DNA from 3 places in the Heyndrickxia faecalis genome. Region 1 is predicted to be linked to each of the others. Evidence: a T-box and tRNA genes for the amino acid it is inferred to sense, from the RefSeq annotation. Region 1 holds a T-box; the other regions hold tRNA genes.
The links. A T-box is a leader RNA that pairs with one kind of tRNA and senses whether it is charged. The one in region 1 lies ahead of pheS (phenylalanine--tRNA ligase subunit alpha), so its partner is inferred to be a tRNA-Phe.
Positions count from the first base shown of each region.

Region 1 (4,318 bases):
GCTACTTCGTAGGCAACGCCAAGCATGCTCATGCAGTCCGCCCGGTTCGGAGTAAGCCCCAGTTCAATAATCGTATCATCCAATCCTAAAAGTGGCAGCACATCCTTCCCCACTTCCACATCATCCGGGAACACATAAATGCCGTTTGCATACTCTTTTTGGACGAGCTTGCTTTCAACACCGAGTTCCTGCAGTGAGCAGATCATCCCGTTCGACTCCTCGCCGCGCAGTTTCGAGCGTTTGATTTTTACATGCCCCGGCAGCCAGGCGCCCGGTTTGGCAACGGCAACTTTCTGCCCTTTATCGACGTTTGGCGCGCCGCAAATAATTTGGACAGGCTCACCTTCCCCGATATCAACCAGGCATTTGTTTAATTTATCGGCGTTCGGATGCTTTTCTTTTTCCAAAACATGCCCGACAACGACATTTTTAATGCCTTCCCCCTTAAATGCCACGCTTTCGACTTCAATCCCGGTCCGCGTAATTTTTTCAGCCAGTTCTTCCGGCGAAATGCCGTCCAAATCTACATATTCCTGCAGCCATTTATATGAAACAAACATGTTTGACCCTCCTTATTCTTGTACGGAAAACTGCCGTAAAAAACGAATGTCATTTGTGTAAAAGTGGCGGATGTCATCAACGCCGTATTTCAGCATCGCAATCCGCTCCGGCCCCATGCCAAATGCAAAACCGGTATATTTTTCCGGATCAAAGCCGGACATCCGTAATACGCGCGGGTGGACCATGCCGGCGCCCAAAATTTCAATCCAGCCCGTGCCTTTGCAAACATGGCAACCGTGCCCACCGCACATTTTACATGAAATATCCATTTCAACACTCGGTTCGGTGAACGGGAAAAAGCTCGGGCGCAGCCGGATTTCACGGTCTTCGCCGAATAATTTTTTTGCAAACACTTCCAACGTCCCTTTTAAATCGGCCATCGTAATGTTTTCGTCAACAACGAGCCCTTCAATCTGCATAAACTGGTGGGAATGGGTCGCATCATCATTGTCGCGGCGGTATACTTTCCCTGGGCAGATGATTTTGACTGGCCCTTTGCCGTGATGTTTTTCCATTGTCCGCGCTTGGTTTGGTGAAGTATGGGTCCTGAGCAAAATTTCATCGGTTATGTAAAAGGTATCCTGCATATCGCGTGCCGGATGCCCTTTCGGCAGGTTCAGCGCTTCAAAATTGTAGTAATCGGTTTCCACTTCCGGCCCCTCGGCAATCGTATAGCCCATCCCGATAAACAAGTCTTCAATTTCCTCAATGACTTTTGTAAGCGGATGGTGGCTGCCTGCTTTTACCGGGCGGCCCGGCAGCGTGACATCAATTTTTTCAGATGCCAATTGTCGCTCGACGGCTTCCGCTTCCAATGCCGCCTGCTTTTTTTCGATACCTGTTTGAATGGCGGCACGCACTTCATTGGCGAGCGCACCCATTTTCGGCCGTTCTTCCGCTGACAGCTTTCCCATGCCGCGCAAAACTTCCGTAATCGGGCCTTTTTTGCCGAGATAGGCGACACGAATCTCGTTCAGCGTTTTTAAATCAGTAGCCGCTTCAATTTTGGCAAGCGCTTCGGTTTGCAGTGCTTTCAACGTTTCTTCCATTTTCTTGTACCTCCTTTAAGTTTTGGGCGTTAAAAAAGCCCCGCCCTGGAAAAGGGACGAGGCAAATGGTTCGCGGTACCACCCTAATTAACATAATTAAATTATGTTCGCTTCATTTCAATAACGGCTTTTAACCGTCCCGCCTTTACATTGCAGGCAATGGTCCAAGCGGCAACTCGAGGGGTGAACTTCGCTTCATTTCCCCATAAAAATGCTTCCAGTCTACGGCATTTTCTCCCTGCATGGCGAAGATCAAGCTACTTTTCCCTGTCATGGTTTTTATCATTTTTCAATTATGTTTTATTATAGCGGGAAATGCCCGCAATTTCAAACGGAAAGTGACCTCTCTCTAGATGTTTATCTTAGAGGATAAAGTGCCTTCCCATTTTAGTCACAGGCGCGGCCGTTTTCACGCTGAATATTTCCCGTTTTTCGCAATAAATGAACGTGCTGAGGGTCACCTTTTTATCCTGGTCAAGCAGTGCACCCGCTCTCACAAAAACGCCCTCCCCCGTTCCTTATTGGCACCCATACTGAAAAATTGTCCCAGCTGTTTTTCATCTTTCTGCCGCTGCTTCACCTCATGCATTTTATAGGTCTGCTTTTTTGCCTCAAACATGGATACATTCACTTTTTCCGCCGAAATTACGACCGCATCGCAAAGTCATACATTAAAATGCCGGCTGCCACCGCAACATTTAGCGACTCGCTTTTGCCGAAAATCGGGATGGACAAATTTTGTTCCGTTTGCGCAAGCAAGTCAGGGTGTACGCCGCTTCCTTCATTGCCAACAAGGATCGCAAAGGCATCACCTGGATTTACTTCGCGAAACGTTACGCCGTTTTCAAGCGCTGTTCCGTAAACCGGCACTGCCGCTTCGTTCAGTTTTTCAATCCACATGTTTAAATCGCCTTTTAAAAGCCCGACGTGGAGATGGCTTCCTTGTGCCGCACGCAACACTTTCGGGCTGTACGGATCCGCCGTGCCCTTGCCGAAAATAACGGCATCAAACCCGGCTGCGTCCGCCGTCCGGATCATCGTTCCTGTATTGCCGGGATCCTGCACGGCATCAATTAAAAGATAACGCCTGCCGATGATTTTGGACGGCTGTTTTTTCATCCGGCACACAGCAAAAATGCCTTGCGTCGTTTCTGTATCAGCAAGCGTTTTGCTGATTTCATGCGTGACAGTGGTTACCGGCACCCCTTCCGTATTCCAGCGGTTTGGCAGGTCCACACCTTCTTCAACAATAATTTCTGTCACTACTTCTTCTTTCAGCGCTTCTTCGACGAGATGGAACCCTTCCAGCAAATAAGTAAATGTTTTTTCGCGTTCTTTTTTCGCGGCGAGTTTTTTCCAATGCTTTACTTGCGGATTTTGCAAGGATTGTATGTATTTCAACGTGTTTGCTCCCTTTTCGTTAAGTTTTCCTTGGAATAGTATACATAAAAATTGTGGCCATGTGAAATGCTAGCAGTGAAAGCGATCAAAGGAGCTGAACCGAAATGGATTTGGACTTGCGAAAAGCAGTCATTCACAATGTAAAAGAGGACACGCAGGATCAGTTAAAAGATACGATTGTCGATGCCATTCAAAGGGGCGAAGAAAAAATGCTCCCGGGGCTCGGCGTCCTCTTTGAAGTCATTTGGAACCATGCGGATACACAGGAACAAAAAATGATGCTGGAAACGCTCGAGCAGGGGCTGAGCCAGGCGTAACAAGGGAGCGGAAAGAGCCGCTCCTTCTATATGTGCACCGGCTCTTCCAATCCGTTTACAGTTGCAATGAATGACGGCAAATTTCTTTTATGCCACCCGTAACCAATCAGCACTTTGTTTAATCGGAAAACAGCCGTACCATCCGAAGTCCCAACATACAATCTGTGGTAAGTCAGCTTCGAAACAGTTTTCATGCTTGTGATCTTTTCTCCCGGAATAAATGCCGATTCGTCCGGTAACATATTGCCCGTAATATTATTGATTGGAATGACGGTCAGCCCTTGTTCACTATAGCTGAACACATTATACTTTGTCCCCAGTGCTCCCGCCGGCCCTCTCAGCAAATAATCCGAAAACGATGGCAAAATGATCCCGCAAACCGTACACTTCTCCGCTGTTTTATCATATCTGCCAGCCTCTGTTAAAAAAGCAACAAAATCCTTTTCTTTCAACTCAACTTTCGCAGAGTGAAATTGGCAAATAAGCTTTGATATAACTAGGTAGGCCAGAGATCCACTGTTCCAGTTGACTTTGAATTAACTTTTTAAATCTTTTATTGGTCTGTTTTAGTGCGTCTTGAAGAAGCTCGATTAACTGCTGCAATGCAACAGCCCAATCAAGTTCATTTACTTCGTCGCAAAGTTCATAAAACAGCCTGCCTATTGTTCTTTGATCGGTGTTGCAGCGGTTTTGCCACGATAGCACGATAAAACGTGCAAATACAATAGTGGTATGGCTGATTAACCCATCATACGAGCGACTTTGGAGCTCTTTTTCAAGTTTTAAAAGCGATTTTGTCGTCTTAAAGAACACTTCAATATCCCAACGCATCCCATAGATTCGAACAATTTCCTGTTCGGAAAGGGTGCAGTCCGTACTGAGGAGGGCAAGCCATTCACTTTTCTTGTTTCTGTTTTGAACGAATATAACTTTTACAGGAGTTCCATTCGCCATAACGGTACGGATAGAGCGAAGGATACCCTTCTTCGA
Region 1 covers NZ_CP158453.1:1,434,445-1,438,762, reverse strand. Annotated here, with positions in the region: gene pheT (phenylalanine--tRNA ligase subunit beta) at 1-560, opposite strand, end outside; gene pheS (phenylalanine--tRNA ligase subunit alpha) at 573-1,610, opposite strand; T-box leader at 1,660-1,893, opposite strand; gene ABR335_RS06770 (hypothetical protein) at 1,973-2,107, opposite strand; gene ABR335_RS06765 (TrmH family RNA methyltransferase) at 2,256-3,011, opposite strand; gene sspI (small acid-soluble spore protein SspI) at 3,116-3,328, shown strand; gene ABR335_RS06755 (hypothetical protein) at 3,355-3,780, opposite strand; partial or broken gene ABR335_RS06750 (IS4 family transposase) at 3,782-4,318, opposite strand, start outside.

Region 2 (4,318 bases), 170 kb from region 1:
CGATTCAGGTGCAACCGGCTTCCATCGGAAGGTTGGGGATACTGGCTTGTGACCGGCACCATACTTCCCGGGAATCTTAAAAATAGATATGTACATATTTAACCCAATATAGTATAATTCTCTTTGTGACAAGTAATGTCGTTATCGGATATGAGCCATTAGCTCAGTTGGTAGAGCATCTGACTTTTAATCAGAGGGTCGCAGGTTCGAATCCTGCATGGCTCACCATTTATCGCGGGTGTGGCGGAATTGGCAGACGCACCAGACTTAGGATCTGGCGCCGTAAGGCGTGGGGGTTCGACTCCCTTCACCCGCACTGTTTACATGATATGCGGAAGTAGTTCAGTGGTAGAACATCACCTTGCCAAGGTGGGGGTCGCGGGTTCGAATCCCGTCTTCCGCTCCATTTTATCCCGCCGGGGTGGCGGAATTGGCAGACGCACAGGACTTAAAATCCTGCGGTAGGTGACTACCGTACCGGTTCGACTCCGGTCCTCGGCATCAGTACCATGACAAATGCGCCCATAGCTCAATTGGATAGAGCGTTTGACTACGGATCAAAAGGTTAGGGGTTCGACTCCTCTTGGGCGCGCTTATTCCTTTTTCGGGAAGTAGCTCAGCTTGGCAGAGCACATGGTTAGGGACCATGGGGTCGCAGGTTCAAATCCTGTCTTCCCGACCATGAAGATCATAACGGGGCCTTAGCTCAGCTGGGAGAGCGCCTGCTTTGCACGCAGGAGGTCAGCGGTTCGATCCCGCTAGGCTCCACCAATCCACCAAACAGAGTCAAATAACGGCGGCGTAGCTCAGCTGGCTAGAGCGTACGGTTCATACCCGTGAGGTCGGGGGTTCGATCCCCTCCGCCGCTATATTTTGTATATATCGGACCTTTAGCTCAGCTGGTTAGAGCAGACGGCTCATAACCGTCCGGTCGTAGGTTCGAGTCCTACAAGGTCCACCATTTTTTATTTTTTCATACGGAGGAATACCCAAGTCTGGCTGAAGGGATCGGTCTTGAAAACCGACAGGCGGGTTACACCGCGCGGGGGTTCGAATCCCTCTTCCTCCGCCATTTCATTATTTTATCATCGCGGGGTGGAGCAGTCTGGTAGCTCGTCGGGCTCATAACCCGAAGGTCGCAGGTTCAAATCCTGCCCCCGCAATTGGTCCCGTGGTGTAGCGGTTATCACGCCTGCCTGTCACGCAGGAGATCGCGGGTTCGATTCCCGTCGGGACCGCTTGTTTTGGCTCGGTAGCTCAGTCGGTAGAGCAAAGGACTGAAAATCCTTGTGTCGGCGGTTCGATTCCGTCCCGAGCCACCATTGGTTTCAATGAAAAATATATGGCGGTTGTGGCGAAGTGGTTAACGCACCGGATTGTGGCTCCGGCATTCATGGGTTCGATTCCCATCATCCGCCCTTTGCTGCGGGTGTAGTTTAGTGGTAAAACCACAGCCTTCCAAGCTGTTGTCGTGGGTTCGATTCCCATCACCCGCTCCACTTTGGGCCTATAGCTCAGCTGGTTAGAGCGCACGCCTGATAAGCGTGAGGTCGATGGTTCAAGTCCATTTAGGCCCATATATTCCGCAGTAGCTCAGTGGTAGAGCAATCGGCTGTTAACCGATCGGTCGTAGGTTCGAATCCTACCTGCGGAGCCATATGGAGAAGTACTCAAGTGGCTGAAGAGGCGCCCCTGCTAAGGGTGTAGGTCGCGATTAGCGGCGCGAGGGTTCAAATCCCTCCTTCTCCGCCATTTCCGGCCCGTTGGTCAAGCGGTTAAGACACCGCCCTTTCACGGCGGTAACACGGGTTCGAATCCCGTACGGGTCATACTGGTCACGAAGCTGTTCCGGAAACTTCCGGAGCAGCTTTTTTTGCGCGTTTTTTCACTTCTGCAAACCTCTTCAGGACTTCACCCAGGCTACGGGTCCGTTAAAGTATGATAGAAAAAACGCAAAAACAAACGGCGGAGTGCAACACTCCGCCGTTTGTTTTTAAATAAAATGATCGATCAAAAAGCTGATGGATAAAAGCACCCCGAAAATGGTGTTTGTCTGTGCGGTTGCTTTCATGGCAGGCAGCATTTGCAACGGTTCACTTTTTCCAATAAAGCCTTTAATGGCCCGGACCGGTTTCGGTGTGCTGACAAAAACGAGCAATACCCACGGGGTTACAACACCGAACAAAACGAGCCCGGCCATCCAGAGATAGGAAAGGGCAAACATTGCGGCCAGAAGCAGGATGGCTCCTTTCCGGCCGAGCAGAATGGCGATTGTTTTTCTGCCATTTGCTTTATCGCCGTCCAGATCGCGGATATTATTCGACAGCATAATGGCACCGATTAAAATCATAATCGGAATCGAAATAAATACAATCGGCCATGTGATCGTTTTTGTCTGGATAAAAAACGATATTAATATAATAATTACACCCATAAAAAAGCCGGAAATCAGTTCGCCAAGCGGCGTCGATGAAATTGGAAAAGGCCCTGCAGTGTAAAGATAAGCAACAAGCATGCAGACAGTGCCGATTACAGCGATCCACCAGGAACTTTGCGAGCAAATGTAAACGCCGATCAGCATGGCTGCGCCGAAAAAAGCAAAGGCGAGGTGGAGCACCGTTTTCGGTTTGATGCCGTTTCTGACGATTGCCCCGCCGATCCCGACGGAATGCTCGGTATCAAGGCCGCGTTTGTAATCGTAATATTCATTAAACATATTGGTTGCTGCCTGAATTAACAGGGTTGCAACCAGCATTGCAGCAAACAGCAGCAGATTGATGCGGGCAATGCCCAAAGCTAGTACTGTCCCGAGAATGACAGGCACAAAACCGGCCGTTAAAGTATGGGGCCGTGTTAATTGCCACCAGATCCGCCAGCCTTTGTCAGGGCCGATTGATGGAGAAGATTGCGCATTCATCTTCTTACTCTCCTTTTATGCTATTCTTATATAAATATGGCGAAATTAGTACATTTAAAGTTTAGGGAAATCAGGCCCATGTGTCAATGTATTTGGTTGGCAATCTTATTTTAAGCCGTTTTGCTGAATTTAACCGGCAAATTTTATATAATAGATGAGGTATGTTCATAAAAATGTTAAGTTTTCATATGAAAACTGTGATAGATGGCCCGGCAAAAAGCAAGAGAGGTTTGGAGGAGATCTTTTGGCTAATGAGGATATATTAATGAAAGAAAAAACGGCGCCGGCATTAAAACTGGTAAGCAAAGTCATAAAATGCCGCACTGCACCGGATCCGCTCCGCCTTTTTACAGCGGGTGCCGCGCGTTTTTACGGCAGCCGGTTTTTCTGGCAGGATAAGAATCGCGAAACCGTATTTGTCGGTTTTGGCCGCGTATGGTCCTGTACGGTCACAGCCTCTGACGGTTTTGCCCAAATGGAAGACGAATGGCGAAATTTGAAGGGGGCGGGCGAAGTTTATTCGGATACCGGTGAAACGGGAACAGGGCCTGTGCTTTTCGGCGGTTTTGCGTTTGACGGGACGGTTGCAAAGCAGGAATGGAAAACATTTGGCCAAGGCATTTTCCGCGTGCCGCAAATTCTTTTCACGTTTAAAAAAGATGCCGTCTTTCTTACGGTAAACGGATGCGGCGGAACAGAGAGCGTGCAGGAAGCGGAGGAAACCGCGCGAAGCCTTTTAAACGGCAGTACAGCTTTCCCTGCACTTCCGCTTTTAAAAGCTGTAAAGGAAATCGGTTCGGACGAATGGAAAAAAAGTGTCGCAACAGCCGTGGAGTTTATCCGGGAAGGGAGAATGGACAAAGTTGTCCTGGCAAGAAAACTGGAACTTGCTTTTGACGGTGTGGCGAGCCCGGATGCGGTGCTTGCGGCGCTTTCCGCCCAGCAGCATGACAGCTATTTATTTGTGCTGGAAGAAGGCAGTGAAAGTTTTATCGGGGCTTCGCCGGAAAGGCTGGTGAAAAAAACGGGCCGGCATATTTTATCGACGTGTCTTGCCGGTTCGATCAAACGCGGCCGCAATGAGGCGGAGGATTTGGAACTTGGAAAAGCGCTGCTTTCGGATCAGAAAAATTTAAGCGAGCATGGTTTTGTCGTATCCATGATTCGGCAGGTGCTTGAACCTTTTTGCAACGGGCTGAATGTGCCGGATGCGCCTGTGTTGATGCGGATGCGCGATATCCAGCATCTTTACACCCCGGTTACCGGGACAGTGAAGGACAAGGACACCACCCTTTTTCAATTGGTCAAAGCGCTCCATCCGACGCCAGCACTTGGCGGTATTCCGCGGCAGCCGGCCATGGAAGCAATCCGGCTTCTTGAAAAAATGGACCGCGGTTTATA
Region 2 covers NZ_CP158453.1:1,261,418-1,265,735, forward strand. Annotated here, with positions in the region: tRNA gene ABR335_RS05880 (tRNA-Lys) at 153-228, shown strand; tRNA gene ABR335_RS05885 (tRNA-Leu) at 235-316, shown strand; tRNA gene ABR335_RS05890 (tRNA-Gly) at 332-406, shown strand; tRNA gene ABR335_RS05895 (tRNA-Leu) at 416-501, shown strand; tRNA gene ABR335_RS05900 (tRNA-Arg) at 519-592, shown strand; tRNA gene ABR335_RS05905 (tRNA-Pro) at 606-682, shown strand; tRNA gene ABR335_RS05910 (tRNA-Ala) at 696-771, shown strand; tRNA gene ABR335_RS05915 (tRNA-Met) at 796-869, shown strand; tRNA gene ABR335_RS05920 (tRNA-Ile) at 885-961, shown strand; tRNA gene ABR335_RS05925 (tRNA-Ser) at 980-1,072, shown strand; tRNA gene ABR335_RS05930 (tRNA-Met) at 1,090-1,163, shown strand; tRNA gene ABR335_RS05935 (tRNA-Asp) at 1,166-1,238, shown strand; tRNA gene ABR335_RS05940 (tRNA-Phe) at 1,247-1,322, shown strand; tRNA gene ABR335_RS05945 (tRNA-His) at 1,346-1,418, shown strand; tRNA gene ABR335_RS05950 (tRNA-Gly) at 1,426-1,499, shown strand; tRNA gene ABR335_RS05955 (tRNA-Ile) at 1,504-1,577, shown strand; tRNA gene ABR335_RS05960 (tRNA-Asn) at 1,583-1,657, shown strand; tRNA gene ABR335_RS05965 (tRNA-Ser) at 1,661-1,752, shown strand; tRNA gene ABR335_RS05970 (tRNA-Glu) at 1,758-1,829, shown strand; gene ABR335_RS05975 (1,4-dihydroxy-2-naphthoate polyprenyltransferase) at 1,994-2,917, opposite strand; gene ABR335_RS05980 (isochorismate synthase) at 3,183-4,318, shown strand, end outside.
Region 2: it has a tRNA-Phe gene. The T-box ahead of pheS (phenylalanine--tRNA ligase subunit alpha) is inferred to sense a tRNA for this amino acid. The anticodon was not compared.

Region 3 (4,318 bases), 450 kb from region 1:
TTCATGCTATCGACAGGCGGCTGCAGCGTCTGCGATTTTCCACGGATAACGCCGAGGAAAAACTGGTACAGGCTTGTTGCGATCCTTTCTGCTTCTGCATCTGTGTCAGCTGCTACGCCATTCACACACGCAATCACATATGGCTTTTGCAAATACTTGGACGGTTTGAAGTTCTCCCGATAAAGGTATAAAGCATCAAACAATTGCGCTGGTGCAAAATGGCTTGCAAACGAAAACGGCAGGCCGAGCCTGGCAGCAAGTGTGGCACTGTATGTACTTGACCCAAGAAGCCAAACCGGAACATCCACCCCTTCTGCCACGACGGCCCGTGCATACGTCCTGCGTTCTTTATCCGAGAGAAAATAGTTCATCAGTTCTTGGACATTATCCGGAAAATCCATTTCCCCGCCCCTTAAATTCCTTCTGAGCGCCGCAGCTGTCAATTGGTCTGTACCCGGCGCACGGCCAAGGCCGAGATCAATTCTGCCTGGATAGATGGAACCCAGTGTTCCAAACTGCTCAGCCACGACAAGCGGTGCATGATTTGGAAGCATCACACCGCCAGACCCGACACGGATGGTTTTCGTCCCTGCCGCTATATACCCGACTAAAACAGCCGTTGCAGAGCTGGCTACTCCCACCATATTATGGTGCTCCGCGAGCCAGTATCGTTTGTAGCCCCAATTTTCAACATGCTGTGCGAGGCTTAGGCTATTTTTAAACGAATCTGCCGGTGTCTTTCCAGATAAAACGGGGATCAAATCTAAAACCGAAAATGCAACGTCATTCAACTTTTTTTGACTACCCATTGTCCGCTTCCTTTCCTTCTACTCGTGAAGATAGATCTATTGTAAAATAACAGATTCCCAAAACAAAATGATTTGCCTAACCTGTCCGGTGTATCCCAATGATGAGAACGTTCGTTTATGATACTGAAATTAAGGGAAAATGCAATGAAAAACAGTGCTCGTATGATCGGACCCATGGGCGTTGGGTGTTTCGGGTACAAGCTTCCCAATAGAAGCAGCAGAAAGAGCATTGGTATCCAAACTTCATGAAGTTGGCGAAATGGAAAATAGACTGCTTGTTGAAGCAGTATGCATAACTGGATCAATCGTTGGAAAGCCCCGTAAAAGTGAACAATCGAGAGAAAACCGGACCTTTTAAAGGAGGGGGTTAGCGATGCAAATTGGCATGGACTTATTAAAATTGATTATGGGCTTTCTTGCGCTCATTTTTTGTCTAAAATGTACCGGCGCCAAAAGCATTTCAAACCTTACGCCAATCGACTTCATCTGGAGCATAATGCTGTCTGAAATCGTCGGCAACGGCCTTTATGACCCAAGTGTAAAATGGTACTACATTCTTGTGATGCTTTCTGTTTAGGTCATCATTAAAATCATTTTTGACATCCTCATTTATCGCTATGATAAACTGGAAAAATTCCTTATCGGGGATAAAACGGTGATTATCGATAAAGGAAAAATTAACAAAGTCGTACTGAAAAAAAATAAAATTGATATGAATCAACTGTCGGAGTTATTGAGAAAGCAGGGCGTATTTTTGCTTGATGAAATTGACCAGGCCTATCTTGAAAAAGATGGGACGATTACGGTAAAAAAAAGAAAAAACAACCCTAGTAAATAGTAGGCTGCCCAGTTCTGTTCTCATTATAAAAGGAAAATCTAAGATAGTATTTCCAAACCTTTCTTATTAGATCAATTCCCTTTTTGTACAAGTTAAACAACTATAGATACTCACAAGTGTACGCTTTCAAGCAGCCACTTAAATTGGCCTCGGCTTCAATAATATAATTGCAATAAAAAAACGCTTCTCTTTATCTTGAGAAGCGTTCCATTTGGCATCAGCTTTCAATGTGATGCTATTATACCGGTGGTCGGGGTCGAACCGACACTCCCGAAGGAACACGATTTTGAGTCGTGCGCGTCTGCCAATTCCGCCACACCGGCATGATATGATGGAGGCGGCAACCGGAATCGAACCGGTGATAAAGGTTTTGCAGACCTCTGCCTTACCTCTTGGCTATGCCGCCATCAATGGAGCGGAAGACGGGATTCGAACCCGCGACCCCCACCTTGGCAAGGTGATGTTCTACCACTGAACTACTTCCGCATACTGGGCCAGCTGGATTCGAACCAGCGCATGACGGAGTCAAAGTCCGTTGCCTTACCGCTTGGCTATGGCCCAATAAATATGGGGCGGATGGTGGGAATCGAACCCACGAATGCCGGAGCCACAATCCGGTGCGTTAACCACTTCGCCACAACCGCCATCATAATGGCAGGGGCAGTAGGAATCGAACCCACACTGGAGGTTTTGGAGACCTCTGTTCTACCTTTAAACTATGCCCCTTTAAAAAATGGAGGGGGACGGATTCGAACCGCCGAACCCTGAGGGAGCGGATTTACAGTCCGCCGCGTTTAGCCACTTCGCTACCCCTCCATATTGCGTGGTGCCGGCCAGAGGACTTGAACCCCCAACCTACTGATTACAAGTCAGTTGCTCTACCAATTGAGCTAGACCGGCCAAATGGTGGCTCGGGACGGAATCGAACCGCCGACACAAGGATTTTCAGTCCTTTGCTCTACCGACTGAGCTACCGAGCCACAATTATGTAAAATGGATGGCGGTCCCGACGGGAATCGAACCCGCGATCTCCTGCGTGACAGGCAGGCGTGATAACCGCTACACTACGGGACCTTTATATGTAAATTGCGGGGGCAGGATTTGAACCTGCGACCTTCGGGTTATGAGCCCGACGAGCTACCAGACTGCTCCACCCCGCGATGATAAAATGGTGGAGGATGACGGGATCGAACCGCCGACCCTCTGCTTGTAAGGCAGACGCTCTCCCAGCTGAGCTAATCCTCCAGTTATAATGATGACCCGTACGGGATTCGAACCCGTGTTACCGCCGTGAAAGGGCGGTGTCTTAACCGCTTGACCAACGGGCCATATGGATCATGACGGAGAGCAAGGGATTCGAACCCTTGAGACAGCTTTTAGCCGCCTACACGATTTCCAATCGTGCTCCTTCGGCCTCTCGGACAGCTCTCCATGATGGCTCCGCAGGTAGGATTCGAACCTACGACCGATCGGTTAACAGCCGATTGCTCTACCACTGAGCTACTGCGGAATACAAGCCCGGCAGCGTCCTACTCTCGCAGGGGGAAACCCCCAACTACCATCGGCGCTGGAAAGCTTAACTTCCGTGTTCGGGATGGGAACGGGTGTGACCTTTCCGCCATCGCCACCGGACCTTAATGACAAAAATCATTATAACAAAGTTTTCATTTCTTATCAACAGGAATTATGTGATTCCCTGAAAACCGGATGGGAGAAAAAACTGTAAACGGAGAATGCGTTTTTACTTCTAACTTTGAGAATTGTCTAGCTCCAGCGCACCTTTTTCAAGGCGGCCTTCACTTTTCTATTTGGTTAAGTCCTCGATCGATTAGTATCCGTCAGCTCCACGCGTCGCCGCGCTTCCACCCCGGACCTATCAACCTGATCATCTTTCAGGGATCTTACCAGTATAAACTGTGGGAAATCTCATCTTGAGGGGGGCTTCATGCTTAGATGCTTTCAGCACTTATCCCTTCCGCACATAGCTACCCAGCGATGCCTTTGGCAAGACAACTGGTACACCAGCGGTGCGTCCATCCCGGTCCTCTCGTACTAAGGACAGCTCCTCTCAAATTTCCTGCGCCCGCGACGGATAGGGACCGAACTGTCTCACGACGTTCTGAACCCAGCTCGCGTACCGCTTTAATGGGCGAACAGCCCAACCCTTGGGACCGACTACAGCCCCAGGATGCGATGAGCCGACATCGAGGTGCCAAACCTCCCCGTCGATGTGGACTCTTGGGGGAGATCAGCCTGTTATCCCCAGGGTAGCTTTTATCCGTTGAGCGATGGCCCTTCCATGCGGAACCACCGGATCACTAAGCCCGACTTTCGTCCCTGCTCGACTTGTAAGTCTCGCAGTCAAGCTCCCTTATGCCTTTACACTCTGCGAATGATTTCCAACCATTCTGAGGGAACCTTTGGGCGCCTCCGTTACCTTTTAGGAGGCGACCGCCCCAGTCAAACTGCCTGCCTGACACTGTCTCCCACCCCGGTAAGGGGTGCGGGTTAGAATTTCAATACAGCCAGGGTAGTATCCCACCGATGCCTCCGCCGAAGCTGGCGCTCCGGTTTCCAAGGCTCCTACCTATCCTGTACAAGCTGTACCGAAATTCAATATCAGGCTGCAGTAAAGCTCCATGGGGTCTTTCCGTCCTGTCGCGGGTAACCT
Region 3 covers NZ_CP158453.1:985,246-989,563, reverse strand. Annotated here, with positions in the region: gene ABR335_RS04565 (LLM class flavin-dependent oxidoreductase) at 1-809, opposite strand, end outside; gene ABR335_RS04560 (hypothetical protein) at 1,183-1,386, shown strand; gene ABR335_RS04555 (YetF domain-containing protein) at 1,390-1,647, shown strand; tRNA gene ABR335_RS04550 (tRNA-Leu) at 1,889-1,970, opposite strand; tRNA gene ABR335_RS04545 (tRNA-Cys) at 1,980-2,053, opposite strand; tRNA gene ABR335_RS04540 (tRNA-Gly) at 2,059-2,133, opposite strand; tRNA gene ABR335_RS04535 (tRNA-Gln) at 2,137-2,208, opposite strand; tRNA gene ABR335_RS04530 (tRNA-His) at 2,216-2,291, opposite strand; tRNA gene ABR335_RS04525 (tRNA-Trp) at 2,300-2,373, opposite strand; tRNA gene ABR335_RS04520 (tRNA-Tyr) at 2,382-2,463, opposite strand; tRNA gene ABR335_RS04515 (tRNA-Thr) at 2,472-2,547, opposite strand; tRNA gene ABR335_RS04510 (tRNA-Phe) at 2,552-2,627, opposite strand; tRNA gene ABR335_RS04505 (tRNA-Asp) at 2,646-2,721, opposite strand; tRNA gene ABR335_RS04500 (tRNA-Met) at 2,734-2,807, opposite strand; tRNA gene ABR335_RS04495 (tRNA-Val) at 2,817-2,892, opposite strand; tRNA gene ABR335_RS04490 (tRNA-Glu) at 2,904-2,975, opposite strand; tRNA gene ABR335_RS04485 (tRNA-Ser) at 2,989-3,078, opposite strand; tRNA gene ABR335_RS04480 (tRNA-Asn) at 3,083-3,157, opposite strand; rRNA gene rrf (5S ribosomal RNA) at 3,164-3,279, opposite strand; rRNA gene ABR335_RS04470 (23S ribosomal RNA) at 3,456-4,318, opposite strand, start outside.
Region 3: it has a tRNA-Phe gene. The T-box ahead of pheS (phenylalanine--tRNA ligase subunit alpha) is inferred to sense a tRNA for this amino acid. The anticodon was not compared.